2 regions of the Janibacter zhangyanbonis genome follow, and region 1 is predicted to be linked to the other one. Evidence: riboswitches for the same ligand, from Rfam matches in the RefSeq annotation. Region 1 holds a riboswitch; the other holds the start of a gene.
The links. Region 1 has a riboswitch for S-adenosylmethionine ahead of ACQBJO_RS10810 (aminotransferase class V-fold PLP-dependent enzyme). Riboswitches for the same ligand answer to the same signal wherever they lie in the genome.

Region 2: another riboswitch for S-adenosylmethionine. It lies ahead of ACQBJO_RS06300 (bifunctional o-acetylhomoserine/o-acetylserine sulfhydrylase); the one in region 1 lies ahead of ACQBJO_RS10810 (aminotransferase class V-fold PLP-dependent enzyme).

Annotation. Positions count from the first base shown of each region.
Region 1 covers NZ_CP191481.1:2,219,324-2,227,004, forward strand. The annotation lists gene ACQBJO_RS10800 (DNA translocase FtsK) at 1-2,270, opposite strand, end outside; gene ACQBJO_RS10805 (prepilin peptidase) at 2,357-3,001, shown strand; SAM riboswitch class IV at 3,074-3,189, shown strand; gene ACQBJO_RS10810 (aminotransferase class V-fold PLP-dependent enzyme) at 3,232-4,449, shown strand; gene ACQBJO_RS10815 (ribonuclease J) at 4,599-6,284, opposite strand; gene dapA (4-hydroxy-tetrahydrodipicolinate synthase) at 6,281-7,177, opposite strand; gene ACQBJO_RS10825 (thymidylate synthase) at 7,221-7,681, shown strand, end outside.
Region 2 covers NZ_CP191481.1:1,274,793-1,282,473, forward strand. The annotation lists gene ACQBJO_RS06265 (DUF2510 domain-containing protein) at 1-504, shown strand, start outside; gene ACQBJO_RS06270 (hypothetical protein) at 501-1,244, shown strand; gene ACQBJO_RS06275 (L-serine ammonia-lyase) at 1,231-2,616, opposite strand; gene ACQBJO_RS06280 (hypothetical protein) at 2,714-3,193, shown strand; gene ACQBJO_RS06285 (carboxyl transferase domain-containing protein) at 3,206-4,681, opposite strand; gene ACQBJO_RS06290 (hypothetical protein) at 4,736-5,092, shown strand; gene ACQBJO_RS06295 (hypothetical protein) at 5,079-5,480, shown strand; SAM riboswitch class IV at 5,514-5,626, shown strand; gene ACQBJO_RS06300 (bifunctional o-acetylhomoserine/o-acetylserine sulfhydrylase) at 5,643-6,959, shown strand; gene ACQBJO_RS06305 (hypothetical protein) at 7,028-7,333, shown strand; gene ACQBJO_RS06310 (hypothetical protein) at 7,333-7,681, shown strand, end outside.

The DNA of each region.
Region 1 (7,681 bases):
CCGACGACGTGCTCGATCTCCGACTCGGTGACCCAGGCGCCCTGGACTCGCATCGGCTTGGACTTGCCCATCGGCAGGAAGAGGGCGTCACCCTGGCCGAGCAGCTTCTCCGCGCCGGGCTGGTCGAGGACGACGCGCGAGTCGGCGAGCGACGAGGTGGCGAAGGCCATGCGCGAGGGGACGTTGGCCTTGATCAGGCCGGTCACGACGTCGACCGACGGGCGCTGGGTCGCCAGGACGAGGTGGATGCCGGCGGCGCGCGCGAGCTGGGTGATGCGCACGATCGAGTCCTCGACGTCGCGGGGCGCGACCATCATCAGGTCGGCGAGCTCGTCGACGATGACGAGGAGGTAGGGATAGGGCTGGATGACCCGCTCGCTGCCGGGGATCGGCTCGACCTTGCCCGCCTTGACAGCCTTGTTGTAGTCGTCGACGTGCTTGTAGCCGAAGGTCGCGAGGTCGTCGTAGCGCATGTCCATCTCGCGCACGACCCACTGGAGGGCCTCGGCGGCCTTCTTGGCGTTGGTGATGATCGGCGTGATGAGGTGCGGGATGCCCTCGTAGGCCGTCAGCTCCACCCGCTTGGGGTCGACGAGCACCATGCGCACCTCGTCGGGCGTCGCCCTCATGAGGATCGAGGTGATCATCGAGTTGACGAAGGACGACTTGCCGGAGCCGGTGGCGCCGGCGACGAGGATGTGCGGCATCTTCGCGAGGTTGGCGATGACGTAGCCGCCCTCGACGTCCTTGCCGACGCCCATGACCATCGGGTGCTCGTTGTTGCGGGCCACGTCGGAGCGCAGCACGTCGCCGAGGCAGACCATCTCCTTGTCGGCATTGGGGATCTCGATGCCGATGGCGGACTTGCCGGGGATGGGGCTGAGGATGCGCACGTCGGCGGAGGCGACGGCATAGGCGATGTTCTTCGACAGGGCCGTGACGCGCTCGACCTTGACGCCCGGGCCGAGCTCGACGACGTAGCGGGTGACGGTCGGGCCGCGGTGGAAGCCGGTGACCTGGGCGTCGATGCCGAACTCGTCGAGCACACCCGTGAGCGCCTCGACGACCTTGTCGTTGGCCGCCGAGCGCTCCTTGTGCGGCGCGCCGGGCTTGAGGTACTGGCTGTCGGGCAGCGTGTAGGTGACGTCGCCGGCGAGGGCCAGCTGCTCGACCCGCTGCGGCAGCTGGGTCGTCGGCGGGGGCTGCAGCTCGGTCTTGCCGCTCGCGATCGGCGCGACGGCAGGGTTCTTCGTCGGGCGCTTCTCGCCCGGGCGTGGGCCGCCGGCCTCGGCCTGCGGGGTCTCGGCCGTCTCCTCGGCCGCGACGGGTGCCGCCGGCTTCTTGCGGCGGCCCTTGCCGACCGGCTGGACGACGGCGGCCTGGTCGTAGGCGGTGTCGCCGTCGCGCTCGCCGGACTGCTCGTCCTCGGGGTCGATGGTGCGGCGGCGCCGGGCGCGGCTGACCGCCGCCTTGGGCGCGTCGTGGCGGGCGTCGACGTCGGCCGCGGTGACGTGGCTGGGCACCTCGCCGGTGAAGGCGGCGCGCACGTAGGCCAGTCGCTGCGGCACCTCGTGCAGCGGGGTGCCGGTGAGGAGCAGGAGGGCGAAGAGCCCGAGCAGGACGAGCAGGATCGTCGCCGGCCACTCGGTGACCGCCGTCGACAGCGGGTCGGAGGCGAGGAAGCCGACGATGCCGCCGGCGTCACGCATCGGTCCCGCGCCGTCCGGCGGCTGCGGGATGTCCTTGGCGATGTGGGTCAGGCCCGCCGCCGCGAAGAGCAGCATGACGGTGCCGAAGCCCAGCCTGGCGTCCGCGGCCGGCTCGCTCGCCGACCTCAGCAGGCGCACGCCGAGCAGGAGCAGGACGATCGGCAGCGCATAGGCGACCCGGCCGAAGGTGCCGGCCGCGACCGCGTGGACGATGTCGCCGAAGAGGCCGCTCAGGCCCCACCACTCGCGGACGGCGACGACGAGGGCCAGGGCGATCGCGAGGAAGCCCCAGCCGTCCCGACGGTGCTCCGGCTCGATCTGGCCGGCGCTCGTGCCGATCCGGCGCACGCCGGAGCCGGTCGCGTGAGCGACCCCCATCCAGGTGCGCTGCACCGCCGCGATGGGCAGCGGCAGACCGCCGCCGGAGGCGGGCTTGCGGGAGGAGGTCCTCCCCTTCGCGCTGCTCTTGGCGGGTGCCTTGCGACCCGACGGGCGGGTGGAGCCCTTGGGTCGGGAGCTGGCGCCCTTGCTGCGCGAGGTGGTCGACGGACGAGTGGCCATGATTCGCAGGGTAGGCGAAAGCCACCCCCGACACACGCGTCACACGCGCACCACGGGCCACGGATCGCAGCGGTTAGCCTCGCCCCGTGGACTCCCGGACCCTCCTCGTCGTGCTCCTCGCGGCCGCCTGCGGGGTGCTCGGGTGGCTCTGGCTGCGCACCGGTCGCTACCGCCGGCCGGACGAAGGGGGCCCCCTCCCCCGCCACCTCTGGGTCGCCGGAGTCGCTCCCTTCGTCGGGCTCGTCGTGGAGCGCGGGCTCGCCGACCGCCCCTGGCCGGTGCTGCTCGCGCCGCTCGCCCTGGCCCTCGCCGGCCTCGTCCTCGCCGCCGTCGACGCCGACGTCCACCGCCTGCCCAATGCGATCACCCTGCCGCTCGTGCCGGTCCAGGCCGTGCTGCTCACCGTCGCGTCGGCCGCGACCGGCGACTGGGGCGCCCTCGCCCGCGCGAGTCTGGCGGCGCTGCTCGTGGGCGGCGGGACGGTGCTGCTCGCCTTCGTCCTCTTCGGCAGGTCCATCGGCATGGGCGACGCCAAGCTCATGGTCTCCATCGCGCCGACGCTCGCCTGGCTGGGCTGGAGCACGCTCGCCGTGGGGGTCTGGCTCGGCTTCGTCATCGGCGGTCTCGTGGCCGCCGGGCTGCTCGTCACCCGCCGGGCGCAGCGCTCGACCCACCTCGCCTTCGGCCCCTATCTCGTCGCCGGGGCCGTGCTCGCCGTCGCCCTGGCCTGATGTCCACGGGGCGAGACGCGCCCCGTGGAGGGTCGACAGCAGGCGCGGTCGGTCGGTTATGGTCTGAGCCAAGGTCACGAGTACCAGCGACAAGCCCCGGCTAGCTGGTCGGCAACCCTCCTTCCGCGGTGGGGTGCTCCGGGTGACGACCTGGCCGGCGACAGACCGTCGCCCGGCAAGCGCGGACTCGCGGTCGACACCTCGGGTCCCAACGGACCAGGAGCACCGTCATGACCATCTCCGACCTGCACCGCACGACCACCGCCCTGCCCCAGCTCGTCTCCGCGGGCCTCGCCTACCGCGACGAGCACGGCGCGAGCATCGAGTACGCCCACCTCGACCACGGCGCGACCACCCCGGCCTTCGCCGCCGTGGTCGACGAGGTCGCCGCCGCGGCCGTCACCTACTCGTCCGTGCACCGCGGCGCGGGCTTCGCCTCCCGGGTCACGAGCTCGCGCTACGAGGCGGCCCGCGAGGCCGTCGCCGCCTTCGTCGGCGCCCGCGAGGACGACCACGTCGTCTTCACCCGCAACACCACCGACTCCTTCAACCTGCTGGCCCGGGCGCTGCCCGCTGGGACCAAGGTCTTCGTCTTCGCCTCGGAGCACCACGCGGCGCTGCTGCCGTGGGGCGACGTGCTGCGCCTGCCGGTGCCGCACAGCCACGACGAGGCGCTCGACCTGCTCGACCAGGCGCTGCGCAACCACCCGGCCGAGCACCGCCTCGTCGTGGCGACCGGCGCGTCCAACGTCACCGGCGAGCACTGGCCGATCGAGCGGATCGCCGCCCTGGCGCACGAGCACGACGCGCGCTTCGCGCTCGACGCGGCCCAGGTCGCGCCGCACCGCCGGGTCGACATCGACGCGACCGGGGTCGACTACGTCGCCTTCTCCGGGCACAAGGTCTACGCCCCCTTCGGCGCCGGCGTGCTCGTCGGGCGGGCCGACTGGCTCGACGAGGCGCAGCCCTACCTCGCCGGCGGCGGGGCCACCGCCCGCGTCGGCCTCGACGAGACCGAGTGGACCTGTGGCCCGGCGCGCCACGAGGCCGGCTCCCCCAATGTCCTGGGCGCCGTCGCCCTGGCCACCGCCTGCGAGCTCATCACCGAGCACGAGGCGGCGATCATCGACCACGAGCAGGCCCTGCGCATCCGCCTGCTCGCCGGCCTGCAGCAGATCCCCGGCGTGCGCGTGCACACCCTCTTCGGCGGCGTCGACGGCGCGCCGGTCGCGACGATCACCGTCGACGGCCACGACAGCAGCGAGGTCGCGCGCATCCTCGGCGACGACCACGGCATCGGGGTGCGCGACGGCAAGTTCTGCGCGCACCTGCTCGTCGACGACCTCCTCTCGGAGACCGAGCACGAGACCGCCGTCCGGATCAGCGCCGGCCTGGGCACGACGCCCGAGCACATCGACCGGCTCCTCGGCGCACTGCGCTCGCTCTGACCCTCCTCGGGTGGGGCGAAGGGGGGACCCGGCAGGCCCCCTTCGGCCCAACAAGAGAAACTGCCCCTTGGCAAGGGTTTGAAACCCTTGCCAAGGGGCAGTTTCTCGGGTGACCCGGAAATCGGGGGGCGTGTGAGGACCGGCAGGCCTCAGGCCTCGACGACGACGGGGATGATCATCGGGCGGCGGCGGATCTTGCCGCCGACCCAGCCGCCGACGGCGCGGCGCACGACCTGCTGCAGCTGGTGGGTGTCGGTCGTGCCCTTGCGAGCCGCCTCGTCGAGCGCGGCGATGATCTTGGGCTTGACCTGGGTGAAGATCTCGTCGTCCTCGGCGAAGCCGCGGGCGGTGATCTCCGGCCCGGCGACGACCTTGCCGGTCGAGGAGTCGACGACGACCATGACGGAGATGAAGCCCTCGTCGCGCAGGATGCGGCGGTCCTTGAGCAGCTCCTCGGTCGTCCCGCCGACGCTCGAGCCGTCGACGTAGACGTAGCCGCAGGGCACGGCGCCGGCGATCCGGGCACGGCCGTCGACGAGGTCGACGACGACCCCGTCCTCGGCGAGGACGACGTGGTCGGGGTCGACACCGGTCGCGATCGCCAGGTCGGCATTGGCCACGAGGTGGCGCCACTCGCCGTGGACCGGCATGACATTGCGCGGCTTGACGATGTTGTAGCAGTAGAGCAGCTCGCCGGCGCTGGCGTGACCCGAGACGTGCACCTTGGCATTGCCCTTGTGCACGACGTCGGCGCCCAGGCGCATGAGGCCGTTGATGACCCGGTAGACGGCATTCTCGTTGCCCGGGATCAGGCTCGAGGCGAGCAGGACGGTGTCGCCGTCACCGACGTCGATGCGGTGGTCGCGGTTGGCCATGCGCGAGAGGGCGGCCATCGGCTCCCCCTGGCTGCCCGTGCAGATGAGCACGACCTCGTCGTCGGGGAAGTTGTCGAGCTTCTTGACGTCGACGAGCACGCCGTCGGGCACGTGCAGGTAGCCCAGGTCGGCGGCGATGCCCATGTTGCGGACCATCGAGCGGCCGACCATCGCGACCTTGCGGCCGTTGCGCTCGGCGGCGTCGAGGACCTGCTGGACCCGGTGCACGTGGCTGGAGAAGCACGCGACGATGATCCGGCGCTGGGCCTTGCGGAAGACGGTGTCGATCGCCGGCCCGATCTCGCGCTCGGGGGTGGTGAAGCCGGGGACCTCGGCATTGGTCGAGTCGGTGAGGAAGAGGTCGACCCCCTCCTCGCCCACCCGGGCGAAGGCCCGCAGGTCGGTCAGGCGCCGGTCGAGCGGCAGCTGGTCCATCTTGAAGTCGCCCGTGTGCAGCAGGGTGCCGCCCGCGGTGCGCACGAAGACGGCGAGCGCGTCGGGGATCGAGTGGTTGACCGCGATGAACTCGCAGTCGAAGACGCCGAAGCTCTCGCGCCCGCCCTCGCGCACCCCGAGGGTGTAGGGCTTGATGCGGTGCTCCTTGAGCTTCGCCTCGACGAGGGCGAGGGTGAGCATCGAGCCGACGAGCGGGATGTCGGGCTTGTGCTTGAGCAGGTAGGGCACGGCGCCGATGTGGTCCTCGTGGCCGTGCGTGAGGACGATCGCCTGGACGTCGTCGAGGCGGTCGAGGATGTACTCGAAGTCCGGGAGGATCAGGTCGACGCCCGGCTGGTGGTCCTCGGGAAAGAGCACACCGCAGTCGATGATGAGCAGCTGACCGTCGTGCTCGACGACCGCCATGTTGCGGCCGACCTCGCCGAGACCGCCGAGCGGGACGACCCGCAGGGCGCCGTCGGCGAGCGGGGGCGGGAGCTGCAGGTCGGGGTGCGGGTGGCTCATGCGCCTCCTCCGATGCCGGACGCGGCCAGGCCCTTGCGCAGGACGTCGAGGTGCTCGGCCGGCCCCTCGACGTAGGGCAGGCGGACGGTCGCGTGGTCGATGACGCCGAGCTCGACGAGCGCGGCCTTGGCCATGATCGCGCCCTGCGAGGTCGACATCAGGGCATTGGTCACGGGGATGAGTCGGTGGTGGATCTCGCGGGCGGCCGCGAGGTCACCGGCGTCGACGGCGGCGATCATGTCCGCGTACTGCCGGCCGGCGACGTGGCCGACGACGGAGACGACACCGTGCGCCCCCTGGGCGAGGTGGGCGAGGTTGTACTCGTCGGCGCCGGAGTACCAGAGCAGGTCGGTCTCGGCCATGACCTGCGAGGAGGCCCACAGGTCCCCCTTCGCGTCCTTGACGGCGACGATGCGCTCGTGGTCGGCGAGCGCCACGAGGGTCTCCACGGCGAAGGGGACGGCGGTGCGCCCGGGGATGTCGTAGAGCATGATCGGCAGCTTCGCCGCGTCGGCGATGGCCCGCGTGTGGGCGAGCAGACCGGCCTGGGTGGGCTTGTTGTAGTAGGGCGAGACGACGAGCAGGCCGTCGGCGCCGGCCCGGGTCGCGGCCGTGGCCATCTCGATGGCGTGCGCGGTGTTGTTGGACCCGACACCCGCGGTCACGGCGAGGCGGTCGCCCGCGGCCTGCTTGACCGTCTCGACCATCGCGATGCTCTCCGCGGAGCTGAGGGTCGGGGACTCGCCGGTGGTGCCGTTGACGACGACACCGTCGTGTCCGCTGGCGACGAGGTGCTCGACGACGGCGGCGACGCCCTTCGCGTCGACGGCGCCGTCTGGGGTCATGGGCGTCACCATCGCGGTGACCACCCGTCCGAAGGGGGAAGTCGTCATGCGGCTCAGCGTAGCCGTCGGTGGTGGCGTCTATCGTGGCGCCATGCGTCAGTACCTCGACCTCCTCGAGCACGTCCGCGACCACGGCGTCGACAAGTCGGACCGGACCGGGACCGGCACCCGCAGCGTCTTCGGCCACCAGATGCGCTTCGACCTCTCGGAGGGCTTCCCGGTCCTGACGACGAAGAAGCTCCACCTGCGTTCGATCATCGGCGAGCTGCTGTGGTTCCTGCGCGGCGACACCAACGTGCGCTGGCTGCAGGAGCGCGGTATCAGCATCTGGGACGAGTGGGCCGACGAGCACGGCGACCTCGGCCCGGTCTACGGGCACCAGTGGCGCTCGTGGCCGACCCCCGAGGGCGGCACGATCGACCAGATCAGCAAGGTCATCGAGGGCCTGCGGACCAACCCCGACAGCCGCCGGCACATCGTCTCGGCGTGGAATGTCGCCGAGGTCGACTCGATGGCGCTGCCGCCCTGCCACACGATCTTCCAGTTCTACGT
Region 2 (7,681 bases), 940 kb from region 1:
GGGGTTCCCTCCGGTGACGGCGCCGGCCTCGTCGAGTTCACCTACAAGGGCGACGACTACGACTCCCTGACGATCAAGGGCCTCGACGGCAACGGCCGCAGCTCCGAGTACGTCCTCACCGCCTCCGACGCCACCAAGGGCACGGTCGCCTACAACCTCACCAACTACACGGCGGCCACCTCGCGCATCGAGATGGACACCGAGGGTGACTGGACGATCAAGTTCATCCGCATCAACCAGGCGCCCAACTTCGGCTCCTCGCAGAAGGGCACCGGCGCCCAGGTCTTCAAGTGGGACGGCAAGCGCAGCGACCTCTCGGCCAAGTACACCCAGCCGGCCGACTCCTTCCTCGGCAACTTCCGGGTCCAGGCCGTGGGCACCGAGGACTACCCGGACCGCCTGATCAGCGAGTACGACAACTACGAGGGCACGACGACCGTCCAGGACGGCACGAAGTACCTCGTCGTCGACGCGACGGGTGACTGGGAGCTCACCAAGAAGTGAGCAGCAGCCGGGTCTTCCCGATCATCATCGCCACGGTGGTCGGCGCGGGGCTCGTCGCTCTGATCGTCCTCGGGGTCATCGGTGTCCGCTGGTTGTCCAGCGGTGCTGATGGCCCCGAGGACGTTGTGGCCTCACCGTCGTCTTCGCCGTCGGCCTCGGCTCCGACCTCTGCGTCACCGTGGGGCGGCGTCTCCTCGGGCACCCGGGGCGGAGGGACCGTCGACGTGCCCGACGTGGCCGGCGAGGAACCGGCCCTGATCACCTACACCCAGCGCGGCCTCCCCTTCGACCCCCTGTCGCTCACCGGGGTCGACGCCGACGGGCTGGAGACCGAGGCGATCCTCGACAGCTCGACGGGCCGGTCCGGCACCGTCCTCTTCAACGTCAACGCCCATGGCGCGCCCACCGAGCGCATCGAGGTGGAGGCGAAGGGGGACTGGACCGTCCGTTTCGCACCGCTGGACCGGGCGCCTGCAGCCGGCAAGGTCGAGCGGGGTCGTGGTCCGGCGGTCTTCGCCTGGGACGGCACGGACGGCGACCGGCTGGACGTGACCTACTCCCAGATCACCGAGGCCCCGTCCAGGTCCTTCTACCTGCAGGCCCTGGACGCCGACGGCGGAGTCATCGACAGGGTGCTCACCGTCGACGACGACCACGAGGAGTCGACGACCCCTCCCATCGGCACGAGATATCTCGTGATCTTCAGCCCCGGTGGTGAGTGGGAGATCAGCACTCGATGACGTTGACGGCGAGCCCGCCGCGTGCCGTCTCCTTGTACTTGACCTTCATGTCGCGGCCCGTCTCGCGCATCGTCTTGACGACCTTGTCGAGCGAGACGACGTGCGAGCCGTCGCCGCGCAGCGCGGTCCGGGCGGCGGTGATCGCCTTGACCGAGGCCACGGCATTCCGCTCGATGCAGGGGATCTGCACGAGCCCGCCGACGGGGTCGCAGGTGAGGCCGAGGTTGTGCTCCATGCCGATCTCCGCAGCATTCTCGACCTGGGCAGGGGAGCCGCCGAGGACCGCGGCCATCGCTCCGGCAGCCATCGAGCACGCCGACCCGACCTCGCCCTGGCAGCCGACCTCGGCGCCGGAGATCGAGGCATTTTCCTTGTAGATCACGCCGATCGCGGCAGCCGTGAGCAGGAAGCGGCAGATGCCGTCGTCGTCCGCGCCCGGCACGAAGTCGGTGTAGTAGCGCAGCACGGCCGGGATGATCCCGGCAGCGCCGTTGGTCGGCGCCGTGACGACGCGACCGCCCGCGGCATTTTCCTCGTTGACCGCCAGGGCGTAGAGGCACAGCCAGTCCATGCCACGAAGGGGGTCGTCGCTGCGGCCCTCGGTCCGCAGCCGCTGGTGGAGCTGGGGAGCGCGCCGGCGCACCTTGAGACCACCGGGCAGGACCCCTTCGGTCCGCAGGCCGTTGTCGATGCACTCGCGCATCACCGACCAGATGTGCAGCAGCTCGCTGCGCACCTCCGCCTCGGTACGCCACGACAGCTCGTTGTCGAGCATGACCTGCGAGATCGACAGACCCGTCTCGGCACAGATCGCGAGCAGCTGGTCGCCGGTGGTGAAGGGGTGCTTGACCGGGGTCGTGTCGGCGACGATCCGGGTCGAGCCGGACGCGTCCTCACCGACGACGAAGCCACCGCCGACGGAGTAGTAGGTGTGGCTCGACAGGGGAGTGGCGCCCTCGCCGCTCTCCTCGCCCCAGGCGGTGAAGGTCATGCCGTTGGGGTGCAGGGGCAGGGACTTGCGGCGGTGGAGGACCAGGTCGTCGTCCTCGACGAAGTCGATCTCGTGCTCGCCGAGCAGGCTCACCCGACGGCTGGACCGGATCTGCTCGAGCCGGCCGGTCACCGTGCGGGGGTCGCACAGCTCGGGACGCTCGCCGGTGAGCCCGAGGAGCACGGCGGTGTTGGACCCGTGGCCGTGACCGGTGGCACCGAGGGAACCGAAGAGCTCGGCCCGCACCCGCCGCACCTGCGGCAGCAGGCCCTCGTCGCGCAGCCCCTCGACGAACATCACGGCGGCACGCATCGGGCCGACGGTGTGCGAGCTCGACGGGCCGATGCCGACGGAGAAGAGGTCGAAGACACTGAGTGCCACTGGGGGTCTCCCGGAGGTCGCGGTGGTGCCGCCGACGGGGTGTGGGCCGGCGTGCCGGTCGTCACACTACCCGCGCCGCGACCCGGGACGGGCGCCTGTGGAAAAGCTCGCGGCGGCCCGCCGTGACGTGGCCATGATGAAGGGCATGACCTACGACGACCTGCCGGCCGACTGGCCCCAGCGCCCCCTGACCGACCCCACCCTCACGGCCGACGTCGTCGACCTCGTCGTGCGTGAGGCCGACCGCGCGGAGGGGTGCCTGAGCATCCTGCTGTGCAGCCGGGAGCACCGACTCGTGCAGCCGGTGACGATCAACGACGTCGAGGGGGTCCCGCCGCACGAGCGACGCCGCCCCTTCGACGTCTTCCTCAGCGGATTCGCCGACCGCCTCGGCGGCATCGTCGTCGCCGTCGGCCGTCCCCGCGGCTACACGCCCGACGACGTGGCGAGGGGGTGGCACGAGGCGGCGATCGCCGCCTGCCGCGAGCACCGGGTGCCCCTGCTCGGCACCTATCTCGCGTCGGTGCACGGGGTCGTCGAGATGCCCGCGTGGCCGGGCCTCGCGATCGCCGGGTAGCGACCGGCCGGGTCACCCCTCGTGCAGCAGCCCCTCGACCTCGGCCGCGATGGCGGCGGCGATCGCGGCGGCGAAGCCCTCGGGGTCCTCGTGCGCGGCCGGCTCCTCCGGGACGATGACGTCGACCGTGCCGTCCTCGTGCATCTGCGTGGCGCCGACCCGCTGCCGGGCGGCGAGCAGCGCGGCGTGCTCGGTGTCCTTGTAGACGATCGCGCTCGCACCCTCCGGGGGCAGCGGCGAGAGCCAGGCGTGGCCCGCGGCGATGATCCGCTGCGCCGGCAGCAGCGCGAGGGCGCCGCCGCCGGTGCCCTCGCCGAGGAGCACGGAGACGCTCGGCACGGTCAGGGCGGTCATGTCGGAGATCGAGCGGGCGATCTCGCCCGCGAGGGCGCCCTCCTCGGCACGGGGCGACAGGTCGGCTCCGGGGGTGTCGATGATCGTCACGAGCGGCAGCCCGAGCTCGGTCGCCATCCGCATACCGCGTCGCGCCTCGCGCAGCGCGGCCGGCCCCATCGACTGGGCGGCCTGGTAGCGCCGGTCCTGACCGACGAGCACGCAAGCCCGCCCGGCGAAGGACGCCAGCGCGAGCATGACGCCCTTGTCCGACTCGCCGTAGCCGGTGCCGTTGAGCGGGATGACGTCGTCGGCGGCGTGCCGCAGCAGCTCGCGCACACCGGGCCGGTCCGCACGACGCGTCGTCTCGATGGACGTCCAGACGCGGGCGACCTCCTCGTCGGTGGGCTCCGGACGGGAGACGAAGGGGGCGATCGGCCACGTCGGGTGGTCGGCCGGGTCGGCGGTGCGCCTCGTGCTCGCCGACAGCAGCGTGAGCGCGCGGGCGGCGATGTCCGCGAGGCCCTCGACGGGGACGACGGCATCGACGATGCCCTTGTCGACGAGGTTCTCGGCGACCTGCACCCCGTCGGGGAAGGGCACGCCGTTGACCGTCTCGTAGACGACCGGGCCGAGGAAGCCGATGAGCGCGTCGGGCTCGGCGATCGTCATGTGGCCCAGCGACCCCCACGAGGCGAAGACGCCGCCGGTCGTGGGATGACGCAGGTAGACGAGGTAGGGCAGACCGGCAGCCTTGTGCGCGACGACGGCCGCCGAGATGTCGACCATCGTCACGAAGGCCGGGGTGCCCTCCTGCATGCGCGTGCCCCCGCTCGCGGTGGCCGCGACGAGGGGCAGGCGCTCCGACGTCGCCCGGCGGATCGCCGCGACGATCCGTGCGGCCGCGGCCCGCCCGATGGAGCCACCGAGGAAGCGGAACTCGCCGACGATGAGTGCCACCTCGTGACCGCGGATGCTCGCCCGACCGGTGAGCACGGACTCGTCGGTCCCGGCCCGCTCGGCGGCCTTGTCGACCGCGGCGCGGTAGTCGGGGGAGAGGCCGCTGACGTCGATCGGCTCGTCCCACGAGACGAAGCTGTCGGCGTCGACGACGGAGGCGATGAGCTGCTGGGCACCGGGACGCGGGTCACTCATGGCAGTGATGGTCGCAGGCCGCGCGCTGGGTACCCTTGCCCGGTGCTTGTGCCCTTGACCACTGTCGTCATCGTCGCGGTCGGCGTGCTCGGACTGCAGTCCCTGGCCTACCTCGTCCTCGACCGCCTCGTCGACGACCTCATGCTGATCGTCACCGCGGTCCTCGAGCTCGCCCTGCTCGTGCTCGTCGTCGTCTCTGCGATCGCGATGGGCAAGGTGTCGGGCCAGGGCGAGGGTGCGACGATGCTCGCCTACGCCCTCACGCTGCCGATCCTGCCGCCGATCGTCGTCTTCATCGCGCTGAAGGAGAAGACCCGCTGGGCCATGGGCGTCGTCCTCGCCGGCGCCTTCACCGTCGGGGTCATGGCCTACCGCATCCTCCAGATCTGGCAGACCCATGGCCCGGCCTGAGGTGCGCACGGGCACCGGGCCCGGCCGGGTCGTCGTCGCGGTCTACGCCGTCCTCGCGCTCGCCGCGACCGGCCGCTCGGTCCTGCAGATCACCCAGTACTTCGACCGCGCGCCGCTGGCCTACGTGCTCTCGGCGCTCGCGGCCGTCATCTACGTCGTCGCGACCGTGGCCCTGGCGAAGGGGGGTCCCTCCGGCGCCCGGGTGGCGACCGGGGCGATCACCGTCGAGGCGGTCGGCGTGCTCGCGGTCGGCACCCTGTCCTTCGTGCGGCCGGAGCTCTTCCCGGACAAGACCGTCTGGTCCCACTACGGGTCCGGCTACGGCTACCTGCCCCTCGTCCTCCCCTTCGTCGGCCTGTGGTGGATCCACCGTGTGAGACGCGGCTGAAGTCTCGCGCCACCATCTCCTATCCTCGGGGCAGGTCTTGAGCGCCAGCGCGAAGCCCCGGCTCGCTGGCCGGCAACCCTCCTCCGCGGTGGGGTGCCCCGGGAGACGACCTGGTCCGCGACGACCGTCGCGGTCAAGCGCGCACAGCACAGGAGCACAGCCATGACCGACGCCTCCACGTGGAGCTTCGACACCCAGCAGATCCACGCCGGCCAGGCACCCGACCCGACGACGGGCTCGCGGGCGCTGCCGATCCACGCGACGACCTCCTACGCCTTCAAGGACACCGAGCACGCGGCGAACCTCTTCGCGCTCAAGGAGTTCGGCAACATCTACACGCGGATCATGAACCCCACCCAGGACGCGGTGGAGCAGAAGATCGCCGCGCTCGAGGGCGGTGTCGGCGCGCTACTCACCGCATCGGGGATGTCCGCGACGCATCTCGCCCTCGTCAACATCGCCGAGGCCGGTGACCACATCGTCGCCAGCGCCGCGCTCTACGGCGGCACGATCAACCTGCTGAAGTTCACCCTGCCGAAGTTCGGCATCGAGGTCAGCTTGGTCGAGGACCCGAGCGACCTCGAGCAGTGGCGGGCGGCCGTGCGGCCCAACACCAAGGCCTTCTTCGGCGAGACGATCGGCAACCCCAAGCCGGTCGTCCTCGACATCGCCGGCATCGCCGAGGTCGCCCACGAGGCGGGGGTCCCGCTCGTCGTCGACAACACGATCGCCACGCCCTACGTCCTGCGGCCCATCGAGCACGGCGCCGACGTCGTCGTGCACTCGGCGACGAAGTACCTCGGTGGCCACGGCACCGCGATCGCCGGCGTCATCGTCGACTCCGGCAACTTCGACTACGCCGCCGACGCGGAGAAGTTTCCCAACTACAACCAGCCCGACCCGAGCTACCACGGGCTGCGCTTCGGGCCCGACCTCGGTGTCAACGGCGCCCTGGGGGCCAACCTCTCCTTCATCCTCAAGGCGCGCGTGCAGCTGCTGCGCGACATCGGTCCGGCGATCTCGCCCTTCAACGCCTTCCTCATCGGGCAGGGCATCGAGACGCTCAGCCTGCGCATCGAGCGCCACCTCGACAACACCCGCAAGGTCGTCGACTTCCTCTCCGGCCACGGCCAGGTCGAGTCGGTGAACTGGGCCTCCCTCGAGGGCTCCGCGAGCTTCGAGCAGGCGCAGCGCTACACGCCGAAGGGGGCCGGTGCCGTCATCTCCTTCGAGATCGCCGGCGGCTTCGAGGCGGGCAAGAAGTTCGTCGAGGGGCTCACGCTGCACAGCCACCTCGCCAACATCGGTGACGTGCGCTCCCTCGTGATCCACCCCGCGTCGACGACCCACTCGCAGGGTCCGGAGGAGGACCGGCTCGCCGCCGGCGTCACCCCCGGCCTCGTGCGCCTGGCGGTCGGCCTCGAGGGCATCGACGACATCATCGCCGACCTCGAGGAGGGCTTCGCCGCGGCGAAGTGATCGAGCTCGTCCGAGGGGCCTGTGGATAATTCCACGGGCCCTTCGGCGTTCTTTCCTAGCGTGGGGGCATGGACGGACAGCAGCGCATCTCCATCGACAGCGAGGGCATCGACGGGCTCGGCCGACAGCTGAAGGCCATCGCCGACTTCCTGGAGGAGAAGGCGGCGAAGGCGAACAACGAGGCGGTCGAGACCTTCGGCTTCCCGAGCTGGTACGGCACCGATGCGTACGAGGGCGCGATCGGCGACTTCGAGCGGGAGCGGATCCGGGTGGGCAAGCAGCTGCGCGAGCTCGGCCGCCTCGCCAAGGATGCCGGGGGTTGGTACGTGAAGACCGAGGACCTCCTCGACCGGCGGCACCAGGGAGTCCTCTGATGGCGTTGGACGAGACAGGGACGATCGAGGAGGGCGACCCGGAGATGATCCGGGCGGAGGCGGACGAGCTGAAGACGGTCGCCGCCAACATCCACACCGTCGCCGAGATGCTCCGCATGGTCTCGACGAAGGGAGTCTGGGAGTCGTGCTCCGGCACTCTCTTCGAGCAGGAGGTCGGGACGACCCCGCAGGACCTCGTCGCGATCGCCAACCGGCTCAGCGACACCGAGCAGATCATCCGGCCCTATGCCGACCGGCTCGAGAAGAGCCAGGCCGAGCTCGCGCGACTGCGCGCTCGTTACGACGCCAACGACAGGACCAGCGAGGACCGGCGGGCGAGGCTCGAGA